One region of the Pseudomonas sp. GW822-FHT04H02 genome, then DNA from elsewhere that is predicted to be linked to it. Evidence: riboswitches for the same ligand, from Rfam matches in the RefSeq annotation. Region 1 holds a riboswitch; each other region holds the start of a gene.
The links. Region 1 has a riboswitch for cobalamin ahead of AC1RMG_RS19270 (CbtB domain-containing protein). Riboswitches for the same ligand answer to the same signal wherever they lie in the genome.
Positions count from the first base shown of each region.

Region 1 (5,917 bases):
GCAGTTCGGCCGGCAGCGGATAGCCTTCGGCGTGCAGTGCCTTGAGGATGTTCAGCGCCGCCGCCGGGGTGTCCAGCCCCACGCCGTTGCCGATGCGCCCGTCCCGGGTCGGGTAGTTGGCCAGTACCAGGGCCACGCGCTTGTGGCCGTTGTCCAGGCGCCCCAGTTCTACCCAGCGCCGGGCCAGTTCGGCGACGAAATCCATGCGTTCGGGCTGGCCGCGATAGCAGACCACGTCCGACTGGCTGCGCTCGCTGCGCCAGGCCAGGTCCTTGAAGCTGATGGGCCGGCTGATGATGCGCCCGTCCAGTTCCGGCAAGGCGATGTGCATGGCCAGGTCCCGCGGCCCCAGGCCCTGCTCGCTGTCACGCCAGCCCGGTTCGTTGTCCTGGGCGCAGATCGCCTGGATCACCGGAATATTGCGGCGGAACGGCCGCAGGTGCGGGGCTTCGGGGCTGGACTGGGCAAAGCCGGTGGTATTGAGGATCACCCCGGCCGCGGTTTCATCCAGCCAGTCTTCCACCTGGCTCAGGCAGCCCGGTTCCTTGAGGCTGGCCACCGCTATCGGCAAGGGGTTGAGGCCCGCCGCCAGCAAGCGCTGGCAAAACAGGTCGATAAAGCCGGTGTTGGCCGCCTGCAGGTGGGAACGGTAGAACAGCAGCGCCGCCACGGCTTGCCCCGGCTGCCAGTCGGCCTGCCAGTCACTGAGGGCAGCCTGGCTTTTGTGCGGGTGGTAGATCGCCGTGCGTGGCAGGGCCTGCGGTTCGCTCCAGGGGTAGTCGCGCCCCAACAGGCCGCTGGCCAGGCAGCGGTAGAAATTCAGCGCGTTGTCACGCCCGCCCTGGCGCAGGAACTGCCACAGGCGGTCGCGTTCGCCGGCAGCCACCGTGCTCAAGTCGCTGAGTTCCGGGTCCGGGCGGTCGTCCCCCGGCACCAGGATCAACTGCACCCCGCGCCTGGACAGCTCCACCAACTGCTCGACGCCGTAGCGCCAGTAAGCGATGCCACCGTGCAGGGAAATCAGGATGACCTTGGCGTGGCGCAGCACCTGGTCCACATACAGGTCCACCGAGGCGTGGTTCTGCACCTGCATCGGATTGGCCAGGCGAAAGCTGGGGTAGTCCTCGGGCAATTGCTCGGCGGCGTCCGCCAGCAGCGCCAGGCTGGAATCGCCGCTGCACAGGATCACCAGCTCGGCGGGGGTTTGTCCCAGGTCGGCAATGTTGTCATCCGACACGAAACCGCCGGGCTGGGTCCTGAGCAGGTGCATGGCTTAGACGCTGAGTGCGGCGCGCAGTTGCGCTTCGAGCTGGGCGGCGTCCAGTTCCTGGCCGATCAGCACCAGGCGCGTGGTACGGGCCTCGTCGGCGCCCCACTTGCGGTCGAAGTGCTTGTCGAAGCGCGTGCCCACGCCTTGGATCAGCAGGCGCATCGGCTTGTTGGGGATCGCGGCGAAACCCTTGACCCGCAGGATGCCGTGCTTGACCACCAGTTGGGTCAGGGCGTCCAGCAGCAGGCTTTCGTCGGCCTGGGGCAGCTCGATGGAGATGGAATCGAAGGCGTCGTGATCGTGGTCGTCGTGATCGTCATCGCCGTCATGGTGATGGTCGTGGTGGCTGTGGCGGCCGTCGATGTGTTCCTCGGAACCGGCACCCAGGCCCAGCAGCACATCCAGGGGCAGGCGACCGCTGCTGGCTTCGATGACCTTGACCGCCGGCGGCAGCTCCTCGGCCACTTCCAGGCGCACCTTGGCCAGGTCTTCGGGGCTGATCAGGTCGGTCTTGTTGAGGATCACCAGGTCGGCGCTGGACAGTTGGTCGGCGAACAGCTCATGCAGCGGCGATTCGTGGTCCAGGTTGGGGTCGAGCTTGCGCTGGGCGTCCACTTGATCGGGGAAGGCGGCGAAGGTGCCGGCGGCCACAGCCGGGCTGTCGACCACGGTGATCACCGCATCGACGGTGCAGGCACTGCGGATTTCGGGCCACTGGAAGGCCTGGACCAGAGGCTTGGGCAGCGCCAGGCCGGAGGTCTCGATGAGGATGTGGTCCAGGTCGCCACGGCGCGCCACCAGTTCGCGCATCACCGGGAAGAACTCCTCCTGCACGGTGCAGCACAGGCAACCGTTGGCCAGCTCGTAGACTCGGCCGCTGGCCTCTTCCTCGGTGCAGCCGATGGCGCATTGCTTGAGGATTTCGCCGTCGATGCCCAGCTCGCCGAATTCGTTGACGATCACCGCAATGCGCCGGCCCTGGGCATTGTCCAGCATGTGCCGCAACAGGGTGGTTTTGCCCGAGCCGAGGAAGCCGGTGACGATGGTGACGGGAAGTTTGGCCAGTGTTTTCATCGGATGCCCTTTGGCAAAAGGAGGCGGGCAAACGGGACGAGAACCGCAACGCCGGGCGCGCGGAGATTTCGCCACCGGATCACCCCGCCCGGTTGTAGTGAGAATCTTGGATCGAGGCAGGTCTCCTGGCTGAGGGCTTGCCAGTCGTCGGACCGGCGATTGCTGCGCCTTCCCACCGGCGTCGTCGACACCCATGCAGTGGCCTTGCAGCAATCGAACCCTTCACAGTTGCGGGGGCAGCCGCGGCATCGACCGCGTTCCCTTCTTAGCTTCGACCCATGGCCGAAGAACCTCGAAAGCGCAAGGCTACGCAGAGCCAGGGGGTCGGTCAATCGACAATGCGCCCGTAGCAGCCGGCTTGTCGGCGAAAGGGCCATTGAACCTTGCACGAACGCGGCGCACACCTGCGCAGCGGTCACGGCAATTGACGCCCCTGCCCCGCCCATGATCTCCTACACACCTTGTTACGGGTGCCCTTTACAGGGTGAAACGGGAAACCGGTGAATCACGTGCTTAACTAAAAAGCCGTGGCCAGTCCGGTGCTGCCCCCGCAACGGTAAGCGAGCGAAGTGTCAGATCCACTGTGCCAAGGCATGGGAAGGCGACACTTGCCGGCACGGCATGACACAGCCCTGCCCCTCGCAAGCCCGGAGACCGGCCCGCAACACTTACATAACAACCCGCGGTGGGCGGGCGCTGTTGCAAACCCTGCGTGGCCATCACGCGGGGTTTTCCTGCGCCTCTACCCCGCTGACACTCCAGAGGGAAGCGCCATGTCGATCATCAGCAGCACCAGCCACTCCGCCAGCACGACCTCCACCCTGAGCCAGCGCCTGGTGGCCGCCATCGGCGCCTCGATCCTCGGCGCGTGCCTGGTGTACTTCGCCGGCTTCTCCCACATCGAGGCGGTGCACAACGCGGCCCACGACACTCGCCACAGCGCCGCCTTCCCTTGCCATTGAGACCTGCCGACATGATCAAGCGTATCGCGCAAACCGCAGGTTTCACCGGCCTCTTGGCCGCCCTGCTGCTGACCCTGCTGCAAAGCTTCTGGGTCGCCCCGTTGATCCTGCAGGCGGAAACCTATGAAAAGGCCCCCGCGGCCGAAGTCCATGAGCACGCCGAAGGCGCCATGGCCGCCCACAGCCACGATGCCGAAGCCTGGGAGCCGGAAGACGGCTGGCAGCGCGTGCTGTCCACCACCGGAGGCAACCTGGTGGTGGCCGTGGGCTTCGCCCTGATGCTGGCCGGCCTCTACACCCTGCGCGCGCCGAACCGCACGTCCCAGGGCCTGCTCTGGGGCCTGGCCGGCTATGCCACCTTCTGCCTGGCGCCGACCCTGGGCCTGCCGCCGGAACTGCCGGGCACCGCCGCAGCCGACCTGGCACAGCGGCAGATCTGGTGGGTCGGCACCGCCGCCTCCACCGCTGTGGGCATTGCCCTGATCGTGTTCGCCCGCAACTGGCTGCTGAAGGTCCTGGGCGCGGCCATCATCGCCGTACCCCACGTGATCGGCGCGCCGCAGCCGGAAGTGCATTCGATGCTGGCCCCGGAAGAACTGGAAGCGCAATTCAAGATCGCCTCGCAGCTGACCAATGCGGCCTTCTGGCTGGCCCTCGGGCTGATCAGCGCCTGGTTGTTCCGGCGCAAGAGCGCGGGCCAGTACTCGGCATGATCGAAGTGAGCGCAGCGCCGACCCTGGTGGTCGGCCTGGGCTGCCAGAAAGGCTGCCCGGTGACCACGCTGCGCGCCTTGCTCGACCAGGTCCTGGCGGCGCACCAGTGGCAGGCCCGGCAGGTCCTGGCCCTGGCCAGCATCGACCTCAAGCGCAACGAACCCGGCCTGCTGCAACTGGCGGAGCAACTGGAACTGCCGCTGACCTGTTTCAGCAGCGGCCAGCTCGCCCCCTTTGCCCTGCGCCTGAGCCACCGCTCGCAAATCGCCTTCGAACGTACCGGCTGCTACGGCGTGGCCGAAAGTGCCGCCCTGGCCCTGGCCGAACAGCTGTCACCCGGCCCGGCCACACTGCTTGTTCCCCGGCAAAAATACGCCCAAGCCACCCTGGCATTGGTCGCCGCCCGGTAGAATCCCCGATAATTCCCGCCTTCGATCATGAGCAATCTTCATCTGAAGCACGGCTCCCGACCTTTTTTCACAGGACACAGCCATGACTGTCTATTTCATCGGCGCCGGCCCCGGCGACCCGGAACTGATCACCGTCAAGGGCCAGCGCCTGATCCATCGTTGCCCGGTGATCATCTACGCCGGCTCCCTGGTCCCCCAGGCAGTGCTCGACGGGCACCGCGCGGAGCGGGTGATCAATAGCGCCGAACTGCACCTGGAGCAGATCATCGAGGCCATCAAGCAGGCCCATGCCCGGGGCCAGGACGTGGCCCGGGTGCATTCCGGCGACCCGAGCCTGTATGGCGCCATCGGCGAGCAGATCCGCTGCCTGCGGGAGCTGGGCATCCCCTTCGAGATCATCCCCGGGGTCACCGCCACCGCCGCCTGCGCTGCCCTGCTGGGGGCCGAACTGACCCTGCCGGACGTCTCCCAAAGCGTGATTCTTACCCGCTACGCGGACAAGACCGCGATGCCTGCCGGCGAGGATTTCGCCAGCCTGGCGGCCCACGGCGCCACCATGGCCATCCACCTGGGGGTCAATCACCTATCGAAGATCGTTGCCGAGTTGCTGCCCCACTACGGCGCAGACTGCCCGATTGCAGTGGTGCACCGCGCCACCTGGCCGGATCAGGACTGGGCCCTGGGAACCCTGGCGGACATCGTCGATCAGGTGGCGGCCAAGGGTTTTCGGCGCACGGCACTGATCCTGGTGGGCCGGGTGCTGGCCACGGATGCATTCAGCGAATCGTCGCTGTACCGCGCCGGGCACGCACACCTCTATCGCCCCTGACACACACCCTGTGTAGGAGCTGGCTTGCCAGCGAAGGCGATCTTGGCATCGTGCAAGGCTTGAGGGCCCATTCGCCGGCAAGCCGGCTCCTACGAGGTGGGAGTTCCTATGTTGCCGCGCTGGGCGCTTTGTAGGAGCTGGCTTGCCAGCGAAGGCGATCTGGGAATTGGTGCAAGGCTCTAGGGCCCTTTCGCCGGCAAGCCGGCTCCTACGGAGGCTTTGGGGGGAGCCGGCTTGGGGGCATAAAAAAACGGCGCTCACGGGGCGCCGTTTTTTCAAGTCGCAGCGAACGCCTTAGTAGTAGGCGTTTTCTTTCTGCGTGTGGTCGGTGACGTCACGTACGCCCTTGAGCTCCGGAATGCGCTCGAGCAGGGTGCGCTCGATGCCTTCCTTCAAGGTCACGTCGGCCTGGCCGCAGCCCTGGCAACCGCCGCCGAACTGCAACACGGCAATGCCGTCCTCGACCACGTCAATCAGGCTGACCTGGCCGCCGTGGCTGGCCAGCCCCGGGTTGATCTCGGTTTGCAGGTAGTAGTTGATGCGCTCGTTGACCGGGCTGTCGGCATTGACCATCGGCACCTTGGCGTTGGGCGCCTTGATGGTCAGCTGGCCGCCCATGCGGTCGGTGGCGTAGTCGACCACCGCATCATCGAGGAAAC
Region 1 is NZ_JBXAMM010000004.1:402,659-408,575, forward strand. It holds gene cobN (cobaltochelatase subunit CobN) at 1-1,270, opposite strand, end outside; gene cobW (cobalamin biosynthesis protein CobW) at 1,274-2,344, opposite strand; cobalamin riboswitch at 2,443-2,654, opposite strand; cobalamin riboswitch at 2,796-3,021, shown strand; gene AC1RMG_RS19270 (CbtB domain-containing protein) at 3,118-3,306, shown strand; gene AC1RMG_RS19275 (CbtA family protein) at 3,318-4,019, shown strand; gene AC1RMG_RS19280 (cobalamin biosynthesis protein) at 4,016-4,429, shown strand; gene cobM (precorrin-4 C(11)-methyltransferase) at 4,512-5,258, shown strand; gene nfuA (Fe-S biogenesis protein NfuA) at 5,553-5,917, opposite strand, start outside.

Region 2 (5,917 bases), on a different contig from region 1:
AGCAAGACCTTCATCGAAGCCAAGCGCGCACTTGCCATGGCTCCAACCGTGGTCACTGCACGCAAATAAGCGGACTATTTGTAGGGCGAAGTTAAAGTCTTACTTGAAGTTTGGCGTGTAGGCGCTAGAATCCTGATCTATTGTTGAAACTAACCGCGTAAGCCTTGCTTACGCGGTTTTGTTTTCAGTGCCACGGCAGAGAAAGCCGCATCCCGATCAGGATTGTCCAGCTTATGTCGACCTCAGCCCGTTTTGCTCTTATTGCCCTCGCAGCGCTGCTCAGCGCCTGTGCCAGCCGTACCCCGCCGCCTGCGCCTGTGGTGCGTGCTCCGGTGTTCAACTCCTCCCAAACCTTCTCTCCGGTTGCCGAAGACGTGCTGTTCCGCGCCCTTGGGCTGGTGGGCACGCCTTATCGCTGGGGCGGCAACACCCCGGATTCCGGTTTCGACTGCAGTGGCCTGATCGGTTACGTCTACCGCGATGCGGCGGGTATTTCCCTGCCGCGTTCAACCCGGGAAATGATCGGCATGCAGGCGCCGGATGTGGGCAAGAACGCGCTGCAGACCGGCGATCTGATCTTCTTCGCCACCAATGGCGGCTCCCAGGTCAGCCATGCGGGCATCTACGTGGGGGAAGGGCGCTTCGTGCATGCGCCGGCTACCGGCGGCACGGTGAAGCTCGACAGCCTGTCCAAGGCCTATTGGCAGAAGGCCTACCTGAGCGCGAAGCGCGTCCTGCAGCCAGAACACCTGGCGCGCAATCCCTAATCTTCTCTGGTCGAGGTGCCTGTGACCGCTCGGACGCTGAACCTCGACGATGCCCTCTACCATTACCTGCTGGACGTTTCCCTGCGTGAAACGCCCCTGCTGCGTCGTCTGCGGGATGAAACCCAGGCAATGCCCACCGCCCGTTGGCAGGTGGCGCCCGAGCAGGGCCAGTTCCTCGCGTTGCTGGTGAAGTTGACCGGCGCCCGTCGCGTGCTGGAGGTCGGCACCTTCACCGGCTACAGCGCCCTGTGCATGGCCCAGGCGCTGCCTGAAGACGGTTCTCTGATCTGCTGCGACATTCCCGGCGACTACAACGCTACGGCCCTGCGCTACTGGCAGGAGGCGGGGGTGGGCCAGCGCATCGAACTGCGCCTGGCCCCGGCCCTGGATACCCTGGCCAGCCTGGAGCGAGCGGGGCAGCTTGGCTGTTTCGACCTGATCTTCATCGATGCCGACAAGGCCAACTACCCGGCCTACCTGGAGGTCGCGCTGGGCCTGCTGCGCGTTGGCGGGCTGCTGGTGTTCGATAACACCCTGTGGAGCGGGCGCGTGCTGGAGACCGATTCCCTGAGCGAGGATACCCGAGCCATCCAGGCGCTCAATCGCGCCTTGAAGGATGACTCGCGTATCGATCTGTCGCTGCTGCCGCTGGGAGATGGTCTGACGCTGTGCCGCAAGCGTTGAGCCTAGGGGGCTTTGGCGGCGGAGACTCGCCAGATCTTGTTGCCGACATCGTCGGCCACCAATAACCCGCCTTGCTGGTCGATCACCACTCCGACCGGGCGTCCCATGGCCTTCTCGTCGGCATTGAGAAAGCCGCTAAGCACATCGATCGGCGCTCCATTGGGCTTGCCGGCGCTGAATGGCACGAAAATCACCTTGTAGCCGCTATGGGGTTTGCGGTTCCAGGAACCGTGCTGGCCGATGAAGGCGCCTTCGGTGAAGGGGGCGGGGAGCTTGCTGCCGTCGGCGAAGGTCAGCCCCAGCGACGCGGTGTGCGGGCCTACCGCGTAGTCCGGGGCGATGGCCTTGGCCACCAGGTCGAGGTTCTGCGGCTTGACCCGTACATCCACATGTTGCCCGTAGTAGCTGAAGGGCCAGCCATAGAACGCGCCATCCTTGACCGAGGTGATGTAGTCCGGCACCAGGTCGCTGCCGATTTCGTCCCGCTCGTTGACTGCGGTCCAGAGTGCGCCGCTGGCCGGCTCCCAGGCCAGGCCATTGGGGTTGCGCAGGCCGGTGGCGAACAGGCGGTGCTGGCCGCTTTCACGGTCCACCTCCCAGATCGCCGCTCGGCCTTGCTCCTTGTCCAGGCCGTTTTCGCCGACGTTGCTGTTGGAGCCCACGGTGACGTAGAGCTTGCTGCCGTCCTTGCTGGCGATAACGTTCTTGGTCCAGTGATGGTTGAGGGTACCGCCGGGCAGGTCGACCACCTTGGTGGCGGCTGCGCTGATCTGGGTGTCGCCGCTCTGGTAGGGAAAGCGCAGTAGCTTGTCGGTATCGGCCACATACAGGTCATTGCCCACCAGGGTCATGCCAAAGGGCGAATTGAGGTTCTCCAGAAACACTGTGCGGGTCTCCGCCACGCCATCGTGATCCTGGTCCCTTAGCAGGGTGATGCGGTTGGCGCTGGGCACGGCCGCCCCGGCACGGCCCATGACCTTGCCGGCGATCCAGCCGCGAATGCCCTGGCTGTCATCCGGTTTGGGCGGGGCGTTGGTTTCCGCCACCAGTACATCGCCATTGGGCAGGACGTAGAGCCAGCGTGGATGGTCGAGGTTCTCGGCGAAAGCCTTGACCTGGGTGCCGGCCGCGGCCTGGGGTTTTGCGCCTTGCGGCCAGCCGATGGCGGGGGCGATGTTGACCGTGGGGATCAGCGTCGGGTTGGGTTCCGGCAGCTTGGGGTTGGGGCCGGTGCCGTCGGACACCTGCAGGCTGGAAGTTTCGCCGCAGGCGGCGAGGCTGGCGGCGATGGCGATCAGTAGGCTGTGCTGAAGCTTGAGCATGCGAATTTCCCTATGAGTGCACGGACGTCGTAGTCATAGAGAAGCATAGCCAGTCGATGGTTCCGCCCGATCAGCGGGCCTCCTTGAAGAGCACGGCGACGCCCTGGTGGTAGTGGCCGGTCTCGTTGTGCAGCTTGCGATAGGCGTAGGGGAAGTACCAGGCCACGGCGCAGCAGTGCTCCTTCTGCAGTTCGTCGAGCATGTCCTGGAGCTCTTCCGGGGTAGCGCTGTGCTGGGATTTTTGTGGGGCAACGAACAGGCAACCCAGTCTCAGGTCGCTGGCGTAGCTGATCTTTCTTGCATCCTGGGCAACGTCCAGCAGTGCCTGGGTCAGGTTCAGGCTGTTGACCCTTGGCCAGCGCTGGGTGGCGTGGATGTAGGCGCGCTCTTCCTTGGTGGCCAGGTACAGGTCGGTGCGGGCGTTGCGCGCACCTTCTTCCTGCTGTTTCCTGCTGGGGCTGTGTTCCAGGCTGACCATCTCGGCCATCCAGGCCGCCGCGCTGAGCAGCCCGAGATTGGCCTGCTCGTCGAACCAGTAGGGCGTTTCGTTATCGCCGCGAACCGCGTTGTAGCGATCGATGCAATCGAACCAGCGTTCCAGCATCGGGCGCAGGAATTCCAGCTTCGGATTGCTGATGATCATGCCTTGCATCGAACTCACCCCTTATTGTTGTGTGGTTGGCGCCTGGGGCGCTGAAAAGTGGCTATTTGATATCATTGCTCTGAGTGTGGCACAAGATTGGCGTCAGTTTATTGATGCAGTGCAGTTTTGTGCCGGGGGCGACGGCCGGCTTTAATTGACGCTCCACCCCCAACCCTCTAACCTTCGCGACTTGTTTCAGGTGCTCTGTGGCCGGTGGCCGACAGAGTGAAACAGGGAAGCCGGTCAGGGTCTGTTCCAGTGATGGAGCCGACGACGATTCCGGCGCTGCCCCCGCAACGGTAGATGAGTCAAGACTGCGCCTGACGCCACTGTGTCAATGACACGGGAAGGCGCGCAGTCCGGCAGCCATGCCGCTCATGAGCCCGGAGACCGGCCTGATCCATCCAACGGCATCACGGTGGGCGATGCCAGGCTAGCGCCGTCTGTTCCTTTTCCCTGCCCCCCGTTCCCCAGCCCCAACGGAGAGCTGCCCCATGAGTGAATCCCCCGATCGTGACGAGCGCCATCTGGCGCGCATGTTGCGCAAAAAAGCCGTGATCGATGAACGCATTGCCAACTCGCCCAACGAATGCGGCCTGCTGCTGGTATTGACCGGCAACGGCAAGGGCAAGAGCAGCTCGGCCTTCGGCATGCTGGCGCGGTCCATGGGCCACGGCATGCAGTGTGGCGTGGTGCAGTTCATCAAGGGGCGTAACAGCACCGGCGAAGAACTGTTCTTCCGGCGTTTCCCCGAGCAGGTGCGCTTTCACGTGATGGGCGAAGGCTTTACCTGGGAAACCCAGGATCGCCAGCGCGATATTGCTGCTGCTGAAGCCGCCTGGGCGGTTTCCAGGGAGTTGCTGAGCAACCCGGATATTGGCCTGGTGGTGCTCGACGAGCTGAACATTGCCCTCAAGCACGGCTACCTGGACCTGGATCAGGTGCTCAGTGACCTGCAGGCCCGTCCGCCCATGCAGCATGTGGTAGTGACCGGTCGCGGCGCCAAGCCGGAGATGATCGAGCTGGCCGATACCGTGACCGAGATGGGCATGGTCAAGCACGCCTTCCAGGCCGGGATCAAGGCGCAGAAAGGTGTCGAGCTGTGAGCGTGAATTCATGACTGATGTTCGTCATTGCCCGGCAGTGTTGATCGCCGCACCGGCTTCCGGCCAGGGCAAGACCACGGTGACCGCGGCCCTTGCCCGCTTGCACCGCAACCGGGGGCGCAAGGTTCGGGTCTTCAAGTGCGGCCCGGATTTCCTCGACCCGATGATTCTTGAGCGCGCCAGTGGTGCCGCGGTGTACCAGTTGGACATGTGGATGGTGGGCGAGCAGGAAAGCCGCCGTCTGCTCTGGGAGGCGGCGGGAGAGGCCGACCTGATTCTGATCGAGGGGGTCATGGGCCTGTTCGATGGCACCCCTTCCAGCGCCGATCTGGCGCGGCATTTCGGCGTGCCGGTGCTGGGGGTGATCGATGGCACCGCCATGGCCCAGACTTTCGGCGCCCTGGCTCTGGGCCTGGCGCGCTACCAGCCGGACCTGCCGTTTGCCGGGGTGTTGGCCAACCGGGTTGGTACCCTGCGCCATGCGCAGTTGCTGGAAGGCAGCCTGACGGAAGGCTTGCGCTGGTATGGCGCCTTGTCCCGGGAAACCGATATCGAGCTGCCCAGCCGCCATCTGGGGCTGGTGCAGGCCAGCGAGCTGAATGATCTGGACCTGCGCCTGGATGCCGCCGCCGAGGCCCTGGCCAGCAGTTGCCAGGTGGAACTGCCGCCAGCGGTGAGTTTTGCTGCACCCACGCCGGTGGCTTGCGCGCCACTGCTCAAGGGCGTGCGGATTGCCGTGGCGCGGGACGAGGCGTTTGCCTTCACCTATGGCGCCAGCCTCGATCTGTTGCGAGCCATGGGGGCGCAGTTGAGCTTCTTCTCGCCGATCCACGATACCCAGCTGCCCGACGCGGACAGCCTGTACCTGCCCGGCGGCTATCCCGAATTGCACCATCAGGCCCTGGCCCGCAACAGCAGCATGCTGCAGGCCATTCGTGCCCATCACGCGGCCGGCAAGCCGCTGCTCGCCGAGTGCGGCGGCATGCTCTACCTGCTGGACTCCCTGACCGATGTCGAAGGCCAGCGTGCCGAGCTCCTGGGCCTGCTGCCCGGAGATGCGGTAATGCAGAAGCGCCTGGCGGCACTGGCCTTGCAGGCGGTGGATTTGCCCGAAGGCAGTCTGCGCGGCCACACCTATCACCATTCCCTGACCAGCACCGAGCTGCTGCCCATCGCTCGTGGGCTCAGCCCCAACGGCGGGCGCGGCGCGGAAGCGGTGTATCGCCAGGGGCGGATGACGGCCTCTTACGTGCACTTCTATTTCCCGTCCAATCCGGCGGCGGTGGCGGCGTTGTTTGCGCCGGGCGCGCCTGTTCAGCCGGTTTTAGCCGAGGGCGTGGCGGGTGAGTGAGCAGGGGTTCTCTGAGGCGCAGCGCGAGGGGGTCTACCGGGCCA
Region 2 is NZ_JBXAMM010000003.1:327,411-333,327, reverse strand. It holds gene AC1RMG_RS13780 (C40 family peptidase) at 1-69, shown strand, start outside; gene AC1RMG_RS13775 (C40 family peptidase) at 234-767, shown strand; gene AC1RMG_RS13770 (class I SAM-dependent methyltransferase) at 789-1,451, shown strand; gene AC1RMG_RS13765 (PQQ-dependent sugar dehydrogenase) at 1,454-2,773, opposite strand; gene AC1RMG_RS13760 (hypothetical protein) at 2,844-3,425, opposite strand; cobalamin riboswitch at 3,597-3,829, shown strand; gene cobO (cob(I)yrinic acid a,c-diamide adenosyltransferase) at 3,911-4,522, shown strand; gene AC1RMG_RS13750 (cobyrinic acid a,c-diamide synthase CobB) at 4,533-5,873, shown strand; gene bluB (5,6-dimethylbenzimidazole synthase) at 5,866-5,917, shown strand, end outside.
Region 2: it holds a riboswitch for cobalamin, as region 1 does, so the genes downstream of both, cobO (cob(I)yrinic acid a,c-diamide adenosyltransferase) here and AC1RMG_RS19270 (CbtB domain-containing protein) in region 1, are expected to answer to the same signal.

Region 3 (5,917 bases), on a different contig from region 1:
CTGTTTGTCGCCGAATTCCCCCGGCTGTTCGGCGACAAGCTGGTGGCCGAACTGCGCGGCCAGCTCGACAGCCAGGGCCGCTCGCCGTTCTGGGACAGCCTGGGGCGGCACTTCTTCAAGATGGGTTTCCAGCAGGCCAATCGCCTGTCCAGCCACGGCAGCAAATCCTTCATCGCCGAACTGATGCCGCGCCAGCCGCTGTACACCTGCCTGCTCAGCCCCCAGGCACAGGCCGCCATCGGCCAGGCCCACGCCAGCACCGAACAGGCGGTGAGCATCCTGCGCGACGAAGGCTTCAGCCATCAGGGCTGCATCGACATCTTCGATGGCGGGCCGCTGATCGAGGCCGAGGTGGCGAAGGTCCGCAGCGTGCGCGAAAGCCAGACCCTGCCCCTGCTGGTGGGCACTCCGGACGCACAGGCGCCGGTGTGGCTGATCCACAACCGGCGCCTGGAAAGCTGCCGCATCACCGCCGCCCCCGGGCGCCTGGTTTCGGGTTGCCTGCTGGTGGACCGGCTGACCGCCAAGCGCCTGCAACTGCAGCCGGGCGACTCGGTACGGGCGGTGCCGCTGCTGGCCTGCGAGTCACGCACGGCCCTGCACGCACAGCGGCACCTGGCCCCGCAAAGCGCCCTGCTCCTGTAGCCGCTGCCGCAGGCTCGGGCCGCGCTCGGAAGAACGGCCCGCAGGGGCGCGAAATCTCGAGACCGCTGAGGCGCTCGACATGAGACTGCCAAGCAAGGCCCTGCGGGCCTTTGTGCAGCCTCGCGGGCTCGGCAGCGGCTACAGAGGCGTCAGGGCGATGAATCCGGTAACACCTGGCGGCAGGCGCAACGTTGACGAACGCCGGGGCGGATGTTCATATGCCGCCCAGTTTCAGGTGCCTCCTGCCGCCGTGCAGGAGGTGAAACGGGAAACCGGTGCGCCCCTTTTCGGGCAAGTCCGGTGCTGCCCCCGCAACGGTAAGCGAGTGCTGCATTCAACAGGCCACTGTACCCAAGGTATGGGAAGGCGAATGCCGCCAGACTCGCAAGCCCGGAGACCGGCCTGTGACGTCTGTTTGGCAATCCTGCGGTGGGCGGGCATGGGCCGGTATGGTCGCGTGCCCGTGGCCGATACCCTCTCCTGCGTGCTTCCCGAAGACACTTTCGAGAAGACCAACAATGACAACACCTGACACTTTCCTTGCACGCGACTGGCGTGCACCTGGCCGCACCATGAGCGGCGCCCTGCTCGGCTGCCTGTTCAGCCCCCTGCTGCTGGCGGACGACAGCCCCCTGACGCTGGACCGGCAATTTGTTTCCGCCCCCTCGGTGGAGTCCACCACGGTGGCCGAAATGGCCCGGTACGGCAGCAAGGTGGAGATCATCGACCGCCAGCAGATCGAACGCGCCGGCCCCAGCAGCGACATCACCCGGGTCCTGCAGATGTACGTGCCGGGGCTGTATGTGGCGCCCAAGAATGGCCCCTTCGACTACGGCACCTATTCCCTGCTGGGCGGGCGCAACGACGACACCCTGATCCTGCTGGACGGCGTGCGCCTGAACAACCGCCTGTACGGCGGCCTGTACCTGGATACCCTGCCGGCCAACGCCATCGAGCGCATCGAGGTGCTCAAGGGTGGCCAGAGCCTGCTGTTCGGTACACAGGCGGTGTCCGGGGTGATCAACATCGTCACACGCAGCCCGCAGACCCGCGACGTCTCCGGCGAGGTCAACCTGGGCCTGGACAGTTTCATGGGCAGGAGCGGCGACGCCCGCGCCGAGCAGATCCTCAGCAACGGCCTGGGCGAGCTCGGGCTGTTGGCCTATGTCAGCCACAACGTCTCCGATGGCTACCAGCCATTTCGCAACAGCGCCTACAACGCCAACACCCGGGACAAGAAACGCAGCTATGAAGTGACCACCTTCGGCGCCAAGGCGATCCAGGGCCTTGGCGACGCTTCGCGGCTGGAACTGTTCTACCAGTACAGCGACGCCAACCTGGATTTCGCCCGCCCGGTGAACAACCGGAAAACCACCAACGACCGCATCCAGCAGATCGCCACCGCGACCTTCGAGCAGCGCCTGGACGAAGGCTTCAGCTACTTCGTCAAGGGCCATGTCAACGACTGGGACACCCGCTACACCAGGATCGACAGCCTCGACGACGCCAGCCTCAAGGTGCGCAACCACAACGACTACTGGGGCTTCACCGACTGGGGCCTGCAGGCCGAGGGCAAGGCCGAGCTGGACGGCGGCCACGTGCTGGTATTGGGCACCGACAACCAATGGTTCAAGGGCCAGGACGACGTGCTCAAGATCGATAACAAGCAGGCCCAGGCCAATGCCCTGTACACCCAACTGCGCCCGGTGTTCGACGCCCTGCCCGACTGGCACCCGAGCCTGGGCGTGCGCCACGAGAAAATCAGCGGCGGCGAGAGCGCCACCGTGGGCATGCTCACCTCGCTCTACGACCTGACGCCCCACTGGCAACTGCGCGGCCAGTACGGCAGCGCCTTCAAGCTGCCCAACGCCGAGCAGCTGTACGCCAACGAGGACTACGAAAAAGGCAACCCCGACCTCAAGCCGGAAAAGAGCCTCAATGCCGAGCTCGGCCTGGACTACAAGGGCAGCCTGCTGGCCGGCGAATTCAACGCCAGCGTCAGCGCCTTCCACCGCAAGATCGACGACCTGATCACCCTCGACGCCAACGATGTCTGGAGCAACGGCCAGGGCCGGATCAAGGTGCGCGGCATCGAACTCGACGGGCGCTGGCAGTTCAGCCCGCAATGGACCCTGCAGGCGGACATGACCCGCAACCTGGTGGAGTCGCGCAACGGCGTGACCCTGAGCAACATCCCCGGTTTCTTCGCCCGTTCGCGGCTGGGCTTCGAAGCCCCGGACCGGATGTGGGGCGTGGGTGGTGCGGTCCGCTACATCGGCCAGATCGACAGCCCAAAGAACGTCGACTACGGCCACTATTCGGTGGTCGACGCCGATGCCTATCGCTACCTGGATACGGCCCAGCAGCACCGCCTGAGCCTACTGGTGGAGAACCTGTTCGACCGCGACTACAGCACCAGCATGACCAGCACCTCGCCCTCGGTGGACAACCTGGGGCGCCCCTTCACCACCGAAGTGCGCTACACCTACCGCTTCTGAGGCCGACCGACATGCATGAGAACTATCAACGGGTGCTGTTCGTCGGCCCCGGCCTGCACGGCGGCGCCCTCGGCGAAGCCTTTCGCAAGGAGCTCGAGGCCCTGCGCGGCGACGGCGCCGACACCCGGGTGATCGACACCCTGGACGGCTTCGACAGCCTCTGGGCGGCGCTGGGCGAAGCCCTGCCCGAGGACGGCGCGAAGCTGCTGGTGGTGGACCTGGAACCCAGCTCCGACAGTGCCTACCTGGACTGGCTGCGCGATGAGCTGGGGCGCCTGGCCCAGGCCCACCCCCAGGCACCGCGGCTGTGGATCACCGCCCAGGCCCTGGGCCGGCGCGGGCTGGACGCGGCCCTGGCCTGCGCCAGCATCGGCCAGCGCGAGCGCCACCTGGCCTGCGACAACGTCAACGCGGTGCAGAGCGACCCGGACTGGTCGCGGGTGCCGCCCCATGCCCGCCAGGTGTTCCTGTGCACCGGCCCGCGCTGCGTGCGGCGCGGCGCCCTGGCGCTGTGGAAGACCCTGCGCCGCGAACTGCTGCGCCTGGAGCACATGGAGACGCCCGGTGGCGTGCTGCTGACCCGCACCGCCTGCCAGTTCCCGTGCAACCTGGGGCCGGTACTCACCGTGCACCCGGACGGCTGCTGGTACCGGGTGCGCGATGACGGCGAGGTGCTGCGCCTGGTCCAGCAGCACCTGGTCCAGGGCGAACCGGTGGCGGATCTACGGATTCCCGCGCCCTACGGAGGAACCGCGGATGCCTAGCAGACTGCTCGGCCTGCTGCTGTGGCTGGCGGCCCTGCCGGCCCTGGCGCACAGCTACCAGAACTGTGGCCGGACCTGGACGGTGGACGGCCCGCCCCAGCGCATCGTCGCCCTCAACCAGCACAGCGCCGACCTGCTGCTGGCCCTGGGTGCCGGGCCGTCGATGATCGGCGTCGCCTATCTGGACGACGATGGCCAGGCCCAGGCCGAAGGGCTTTACCACGGCGTGCCGGTCATCGCTCGCCAGTACCCGTCGGCAGAAGTGCTCTACAGCCTGAAACCCGACCTGGTGGTGGGCGGCTTCGCCTCGGCCTTCCCGGAAAACTTCAGCTCCCGGCAACGCCTGGGGGCCATAGGCGTGGGCAGCTACCTGCTGGAATCGGCCTGCGCCGGGCATGACCAGGACTACTTCGGGCATATCCGCCGCGACCTGCTGACCCTGGGCCGGCTGCTGCGCCAGGAGGCCCGCGCGCAGCAACTGGTGGGCCAGATGGATGCCGACCTGGAGGCCGCCGCGGCCCTGTACCGCGGGCGCCCGACGCCTTCGGTGTTCTACCTGGACAGCGAAGTCAACGGCCTGGCCAGCCAGGGCCAGCGCGGGTTTGTCGGCGTGCTGCTGCAAGCGGCCGGTGCGCGCAACAGCTTTGCCGCCATCGACCGCCCGCGCCTGACCGTGGACAGCGAGACCCTGCTGGCCAACGACCCCGACGCCATGCTCCTGGCCGACGCCCTGTGGTCACCGGCCCGGCGCAAACGCCAGCTGCTGCACAGCGACCCTGTGCTGTCGCGATTGCGCGCAGTGCGCGAAGACCGGCTGATCGACATCCCCTTCGCCCGACTGGTGCCGGGCATCGCCAGCGGCCGCACCGCCCTGGAACTGGCCCGGCGCCTGCACCCCACCCACGACTGACCCCCACCCCCGCAGGAGCCGGCTTGCCGGCGAAGGGAACACCCCCGACCCCGCGGCGTACCCACAGACGCCTTCGCGGGACACAAGGAACAGCGGCTACAGGGAGTTGAGCAAACGCCTGGACGGCTGCTCCGGCGGGTGGCAGGTGACGTTGTTGCGGCCGCAGGTCTTGGCCGCATACAGGGCCTGGTCGGCATCGTTGAGCCAGCCCATGGCGTCGTCGTGCAGGGGGTTGAAGGCCGCCAGGCCGATGCTCAGGCTGACCTGCAGCGCCGGGCTCTGTTCATAGCCCAGGGCCCCAAAACGACCGCGCAGGGCCTCCATCAGTTCGGCGGCATGGGCCAGGGGCACGTCCGGCAGGATCACGCAGAACTCGTCGCCGCCATAACGCCCGGCCTGGTCGCTGACCCGCAGGTTCTGGCGCAGCAGCTTGCTCAACTGGCGCAGCACCACATCCCCGGCCACATGGCCGTAGGTGTCATTGATGGCCTTGAAGTGGTCGATGTCGATCAGGGCGATGGCGCCACCATGGGCCTGGCGCTTGCAGCGCTGGAACTCGATCTCCAACTGGTCCTTCCAGGCGCCATGGTTGAGCAGCCCGGTCAGGCTGTCGGTGCGGCTCAGGGCCAGCAGCTCGCGCTTGTGCCGGCCCAGGGTCACCGCCTGCTGATAGCAGATGTAGCCCAGGGCCAGCGGGTACAGGGTCAGCATCGGCAGGCAGGCATACACCTGCTCGGGGGTGGTCTGGGCGACAAACGCCGGCCCGAACAGCCACAGGGCAACGCCCATGCCCAGCACTTGGGCCGCACTGCCGGCGAGGAAGAAACGTAACCCGCCCAGGGCCATGTTGTTCATGGCCATCATCCCCAGGGTGGTGGCCAGCGGCAGCGGATTGAAGTGCATGGCGCCGACCCAGAAGCCCCCCAGCAGCGAATCCACCAGCAGGTTGCGGTACTCGGCACGAAACGGCACCCGGGCCAGCCGCGCCCATTGGTAGGCCAGGTGCGGCCAGGCAAATGCATTGAACAGCATGAAGCCCCAGACCCAGGGCGCCGGTTGCAGGGGCGCCATCCCCGCGGCCACGCAGAAAAACCCCAGGG
Region 3 is NZ_JBXAMM010000001.1:267,428-273,344, reverse strand. It holds gene AC1RMG_RS01315 (arginine N-succinyltransferase) at 1-645, shown strand, start outside; cobalamin riboswitch at 862-1,065, shown strand; gene AC1RMG_RS01310 (TonB-dependent receptor plug domain-containing protein) at 1,218-3,143, shown strand; gene AC1RMG_RS01305 ((2Fe-2S) ferredoxin domain-containing protein) at 3,155-3,907, shown strand; gene AC1RMG_RS01300 (ABC transporter substrate-binding protein) at 3,900-4,817, shown strand; gene AC1RMG_RS01295 (diguanylate cyclase) at 4,914-5,917, opposite strand, start outside.
Region 3: it holds a riboswitch for cobalamin, as region 1 does, so the genes downstream of both, AC1RMG_RS01310 (TonB-dependent receptor plug domain-containing protein) here and AC1RMG_RS19270 (CbtB domain-containing protein) in region 1, are expected to answer to the same signal.

Region 4 (5,917 bases), on a different contig from region 1:
CGAAGTCGCGGGTCTGCCCGCCATCGCCGAACAGGGTGATGGGCCGCCCGGCCTTGGCCCGCTCGCTGAAAATGCTGATCACCCCGGAGTACGGCGATGAAGGGTCCTGGCGCGGGCCGAAGATATTGAAAAAGCGCAGGATCACCGGTTCCAGCCCATGCTGGCGGCGGTAGAAGTCCAGGTAGTACTCGCTGGCGAGCTTGTCCGCCGCGTAGGGCGTGAGGGGAGATTTGGGGGTGTCTTCGGCAATCGGCGTGCCCTCGCCGTTATTGCCATAGACCGCCGCACTGGAGGCGAACACCACGCGGCGGATACCGGCCGCGGTCATCGCCTCGCACAGGCGCAGGGTGGCGATGAAATTGCTCTGGTGGGTGGCCACCGGGTCTTCGACCGAAGCCTGGACCGACGCCACAGCAGCCAGATGCACCACGGCATCGCAGCCCTGAACGGCATCCGCCAGGAGTGCCGCATCGGCGGCATCCCCCACCAGCAGTTCCAGGCCAGCATCGCCCATGGGCAGATTGCCGACCTTGCCCGTGGAAAGGTCGTCCAGAACCCGCACCGCATAACCCTTGGCCAGCAGTGCATCCACGAGGTGAGAACCGATAAAACCAGCGCCCCCAGTAACCAGTATCCGTTCGGCAGACATAGATCATTCCAAAGAGAAATATCGCGGCTACGCCGTCTGAAGCTAGCACAGCCAACGGATCAGCCCTGGCTACTTGCCATCCTGGCCGTCATTTTTTAGTGGCTGCTCTGCGCCATAGGCTGTTTCGCCTATTTTCGGAGCAGAGTTCAGCGCTTTGGCGTCAAAAAAAACTCAAGATAATCAATCGCTCAGCGCCGACATACTGGGTCAGAAAAGCAAAATCGTCAATAATGCGTCGATATTTGTTGATTATTTAAGCGCCAGGAAAAATAGGTCAATATATTGACTTGCCTGGCATAAAGCGCTGAAACCGCCGCCGTAGCTGGCCACATGCCATTGACGCAAGGGCTCGGCAGTGCTCATATGCGCGCCAGTTTCAGGTGTCCCATGCCGCCGTGCATGGGGTTAAACGGGAAGCCGGTGCGTCATTTCGATGATCAGTCCGGCGCTGCCCCCGCAACGGTAAGCGAGCGAAGCATTCGACAGACCACTGTGCCAAGGCATGGGAAGGTGAATGCCTCATGACCCTCGCAAGCCCGGAGACCGGCCTGCAACTTCGTTTGACAACCCCGCGGTGGGCGGGCGCAGTCCGGTTTTCGTGGGCGCGGCTGCCCGCGATTCCCTATGCGTTGTTCCCTCCGGGATTCATTCATTCCTTACAAGTAGTAGGAATCGCATGTCCCGCACCTCCTTGCTGCAACACCTGGCGAGCCCCTCGCTGTGTTTCACCCTCCTGCCTTGCATGGCCTACCCGGCCCTGGCACTGGCTGACCAGAAAACCTCCCTGGTCTTGCCCGAGACCCAAGTGAGCGGAGTCTCCAGCGCCCCGCAAACCTCTCTGGACACGCCCCTGCCCGCCGGCTCGCGGCTGAACCTCACGGCCCTGGAGACTCCGGCCAGCACCAGCAGCCTGGGCAACGACGCCATCAGCAACCGCAACAACCTCACGGTGCAGGATGCCGTCACCCGCTCCCCCGGCATCACCAGCATCGCCACCCCGGGCAACGGCAATACCGCACTGTCGGCCCGCGGCTTTACCGGGCACTCCTCGGTGATGACCCTGTTCGACGGCGCGCGCCTGTACACCGGCGCCGGCAGCCAGACCTTCCCGGTGGACCCGTGGATGGTCGAGCGCATCGACGTGATCCGCGGCCCGGCCTCGGTGCTGTACGGGGAAGGCGCCACCGGCGCGGTGATCAACGTGATTGCCAAGAAGCCCTTCGACGGTGAGATCCACAACCGCCTGCGCCTGGGCTATGGCTCCCATGATCGCCAGCAACTGGGCCTGGACAGCGGCGGCTCGCTGACCGACACCCTGAGCTACCGCCTGACCCTGAACCAGCAGCAGAGCAATGGCTGGGTCGACCAGGGCCAGTCACGCAGCCTGGCACTCAGCGCGGCGCTACGCTGGCAAGCCACCGACGACCTCGGTTTCACCCTGGCCCATGAACGCGGTGAAAGCGAACCCGCCAGCTATTTCGGCACGCCGCTGATTGCCGGCCAATACCGCGACAGCCTGCGGGCCAAGAACTACAACCTGCGCAACGCCGTGCAGCGCTACAACGACGAATGGACCCGGCTCAACACCGACTGGACCCTGAGCGACAACCTCAGCGCCAGCAACCAGCTCTACTACATCAAGAGCCGCCGCCACTGGCGCAACGCCGAAGCCTACAACTGGGTCAGCTCCCGGGAGCAGTTGCTGCGCGGCGACTACCTGGAGATCAAGCACGATCAGGAGCAGATCGGCGATCGCCAGAGCTTCACCTTCAACCACTCGCTGTTCGGCCTGGACAGCAGGACCGTGGTCGGCCTGGAGTACAACAGGATTCGCTTCGGCGTGGCCAACAACTCGCCCTACAAGGATATCGGTAGCGACTATATCGACCCGTGGAACCCGGCACCGGGCTACTTCCAGAGCCGCTCGCCCTTCTCGCCCCAGACCGACAGCAGCACCCGCACTTTCGCCCTGTTTGCGGAAAACCGCCTGCAACTGTCGGAGCGCTGGTCGCTGGTGACCGGCATCCGCCGCGACCAGAACCATATCGATCGCAGTGATCTGCGCGCCGGCACCCGCACCGATCGCAGCCTCACCGGCGGCAACTGGCGCGCCGGCCTGGTGTTCGCGGTCACCGATCAACTGTCGCTGTACGGCCAGTACTCCACCAGTGAAGACGGGGTCAGCAACCTGATCAGCCTCAACCCGAGCCAGTTGCAGATGGACCTGACCGAAGCCAAGCAGACCGAGTTCGGGCTCAAGCAGCAGTTCTGGAACGGCCGTGGCGAATGGACCCTGGCGGCCTACCACATCGTCAAGAAAAAGCTCTTGACCACCGATCCGGTGACCCGCCTGGCGCAGCAGGTCGGCCAGCAATCCGCCGACGGCCTGGAAACCTCGCTGGAGCTGGCCCTGGATCACGGCTGGCAAGTCTCGGCCAACGCCTCGGTGGTGCGTGCCGAGTACGACGACTTCGATGAGGTGGTCTCTGGCAAAGCGGTGTCCCGGGCCGGCAATCGCCCCACCAACGTGCCGCGACGCACCGCCAACCTGTGGCTGAACAAGGCCCTGGCTCCGAGCCTGGAAGCCGGCATGGGCCTGCGCTACGTCGATGCGCGTTATGCCAACACCGCCAATAGCGTCGATGTACCCGGCTACACGGTGCTGGATGCCAACCTCGGCTGGCAGGCCCTGCCCGACGTGCGCCTGGGCCTGCAGGTGAACAACCTGCTGGACCGGCGTTATGCCGCGGCGCAACAGAACAGCGGCCAGCAATGGCTGATGGGTGAACCGCGCTCGTTGTTCGTCACCGCCGACTACAGCTTCTGATCGAGGGGTTGCCGCAAGGCCCAGGGCTTTGCGGCGCCATTTCAGGCGTGCAGTGAGTTCGCCAGCCACTGGCCCGGGCCAGCGTCGGACAGCGACCAATCAGCACTTGCACCCACGCAGTCGATGGATATGCTGAGCGCCTTTGTCCCTGCACTGCCCGCGAGAGCCCCATGCCCTGCCTGAATGCCCGAGATGTCTGCCAGCGCCTGCGCGATGCCGCCCTTGGCGTTTACCCCCTACGGCCCGGCGCCAGCCATTCGGGCGCTGGCCAGGTGCAGGTGGATATCGAGGGTTGGCAGTTGCTGCTGGATTTCGATGGCCGGCATCTGCATCACTGCCAGAGCTGCCGCAGCGCCGAAGGCGATGTCTGGCAGCTCGATACGCGGCAACGCTTCGGCACCGACCCGGTGAGCCTGCTCAGTACCTGGGAGCTGGCGCAGATCGAGAAGTTACTGAAAGAGGCGGTTTAACACGGCTGGCTACAGGCACTCCTGGGCCGCGCGTTCGAAGCTCGACGGGGCGAAGCTGGAGGCCAGCAAGTGCCGCTCGTAGAGGAACACCTTGCCGCCATTGGGCGCCTTGTAGGCTTCCAGTACGTTGTCTGCCGCCACCTTGCTGGCAACGACAATGCGAAAACCACGCTGGGTCTGGGAAACCGTCGGGCTCTGGGCGTTGCCTTGCAGCTTGGGCACCACGCACTCGGCATATTCAGCCGGGGTTTTCCGGGTCTGCATGACCAGGGTCGGGTCGTTGGGCGCGGTGGCGCAACCGGCCAGCAGCAAGGTGGCCAGGGTCATGGCGGGAGCAAATAGAGGGCGCATCGGTAAGTCCTGAAATGTACAGCCTGGTTCGGTGCGCAACGGTTCAGCGTCACGGGCGCTGCCGTTGCGGTCATGGTTTTGGGTCGGGGGCGATTGTCCATGGTTGGCGCCCAAAGCAGAACTTGCGTTGCTTGATTGTCACTATTACTTGAACCGATAGTTGCCCCCCGGGCAGACTGCCTGGCAGCCCGACTACAACTAAAAAAAGGAATTCCCCATGCGCACCTTTGACTTGATTCGCGACGCCGTCCTCCCGGAATTCCGTGAGCGGGTGGCGGACTACCTGGTGGAGTACGAACAGGTGCTGGGTGACAGCAGCGCCGACCCGCAAAGCCTGCGGATCGCCGCCTATCAATTGCGTGGCTACCTGCGTGGCCTGAACACCACCCGGGTCCTGGGCATGGCCGACTGGGAAGAGCTGGACCGGCGGGTGCTGGAGACATGGCTCAACCACTCGCAGTGACGTAAAGACACTCAAGGATGACATCGGCGAATACAGCCATTACCGAGTCGCTCCAGGCGTTATCGGTCCCCTGCCATTTCTACTTCAATTTGGAGCCTCGTCTTTATGAGTAGTGGATTTGTTTACATCATGATCAACCCGGCCATGCCTGGATTAGTCAAAATCGGATTAACCGAGAGAACGTCTGATGACCGGGCCAAAGATCTACGAAGTACGGGGTTGCCGACTGATTTCATTACCGTTTACGACGAGCTTGTGACTGACTGCAAAACTGTTGAAAAACGGATGCACGCGCGTTTTGACTCTTTTCGCTATCAACCGAATCGCGAGTTTTTTGAAATTCCAGTCAGGCAAGCGATACGTGGATTAATGGAGGAATCCGTCGGATATCTCGTGCCTCGGATCGGGACAAATTGTGGTGTGGAAATACTCCCTGACTTAAAGAAGAAGTACCCGGACTACCTGAAGCCGGACTTCCACTCGATTAAACTTACTCATAGCGACGGTGTTGTATATCTGGAGTCGGTGCGTTATCGCTATTCAGGTTTGAAGGACGAAATCATTGAGCGAACAGACCTGAGCTTCATCGTCAGCTCGACAAGCGAAATGTTCCCGGCCTCGAGAAGTCCAACGGACAATGCTCGCCTCTTTGTGCATCAACTCGATGAGTACTCAATGATTCATTGCACAGACCTGTTCACTCATGAAGCCTGCATGGACATAGCGCAAAGGCATGAGTCTTAAATTGAACTGTCGCCTGACAGATCTTTCCGACCAACCGTAGCGAGTGCGACCGCTGCGCCCTTACACAAATCAAGAGACCCCCATGGCCAACCAAGACCTGAGCTTCACCCCCGACCCGGACGCCGATTCCATCTCCTCCGACGTGGTCGGTTTCAACGGCATCCTGGTCTCCACCCAGATCCCTACCCGCGCCGACGGCAGCCTGGAACTGGGGGACATCACCCTGCAGAGCGAATGCACGCTGCAGGCGCTGAAAGTCGCCCTGGAGCGCGCCGGCAGTTCCATGGACCGGGTCATGCACCTGACCATCTACCTCACCGACATGGCCGATCGTGCGGCATTCAATGCGGTCTACCAGCGTTTCTTCGCCAAGCCCTGGCCGGTACGTGCCGCGGTTGGCGTGGCCGCCCTGG
Region 4 is NZ_JBXAMM010000001.1:1,112,197-1,118,113, reverse strand. It holds gene AC1RMG_RS05135 (NAD-dependent epimerase/dehydratase family protein) at 1-649, opposite strand, end outside; cobalamin riboswitch at 1,011-1,215, shown strand; gene AC1RMG_RS05130 (TonB-dependent siderophore receptor) at 1,326-3,476, shown strand; gene AC1RMG_RS05125 (DUF7693 family protein) at 3,647-3,946, shown strand; gene AC1RMG_RS05120 (lipoprotein) at 3,956-4,297, opposite strand; gene AC1RMG_RS05115 (hypothetical protein) at 4,515-4,760, shown strand; gene AC1RMG_RS05110 (GIY-YIG nuclease family protein) at 4,866-5,504, shown strand; gene AC1RMG_RS05105 (RidA family protein) at 5,587-5,917, shown strand, end outside.
Region 4: it holds a riboswitch for cobalamin, as region 1 does, so the genes downstream of both, AC1RMG_RS05130 (TonB-dependent siderophore receptor) here and AC1RMG_RS19270 (CbtB domain-containing protein) in region 1, are expected to answer to the same signal.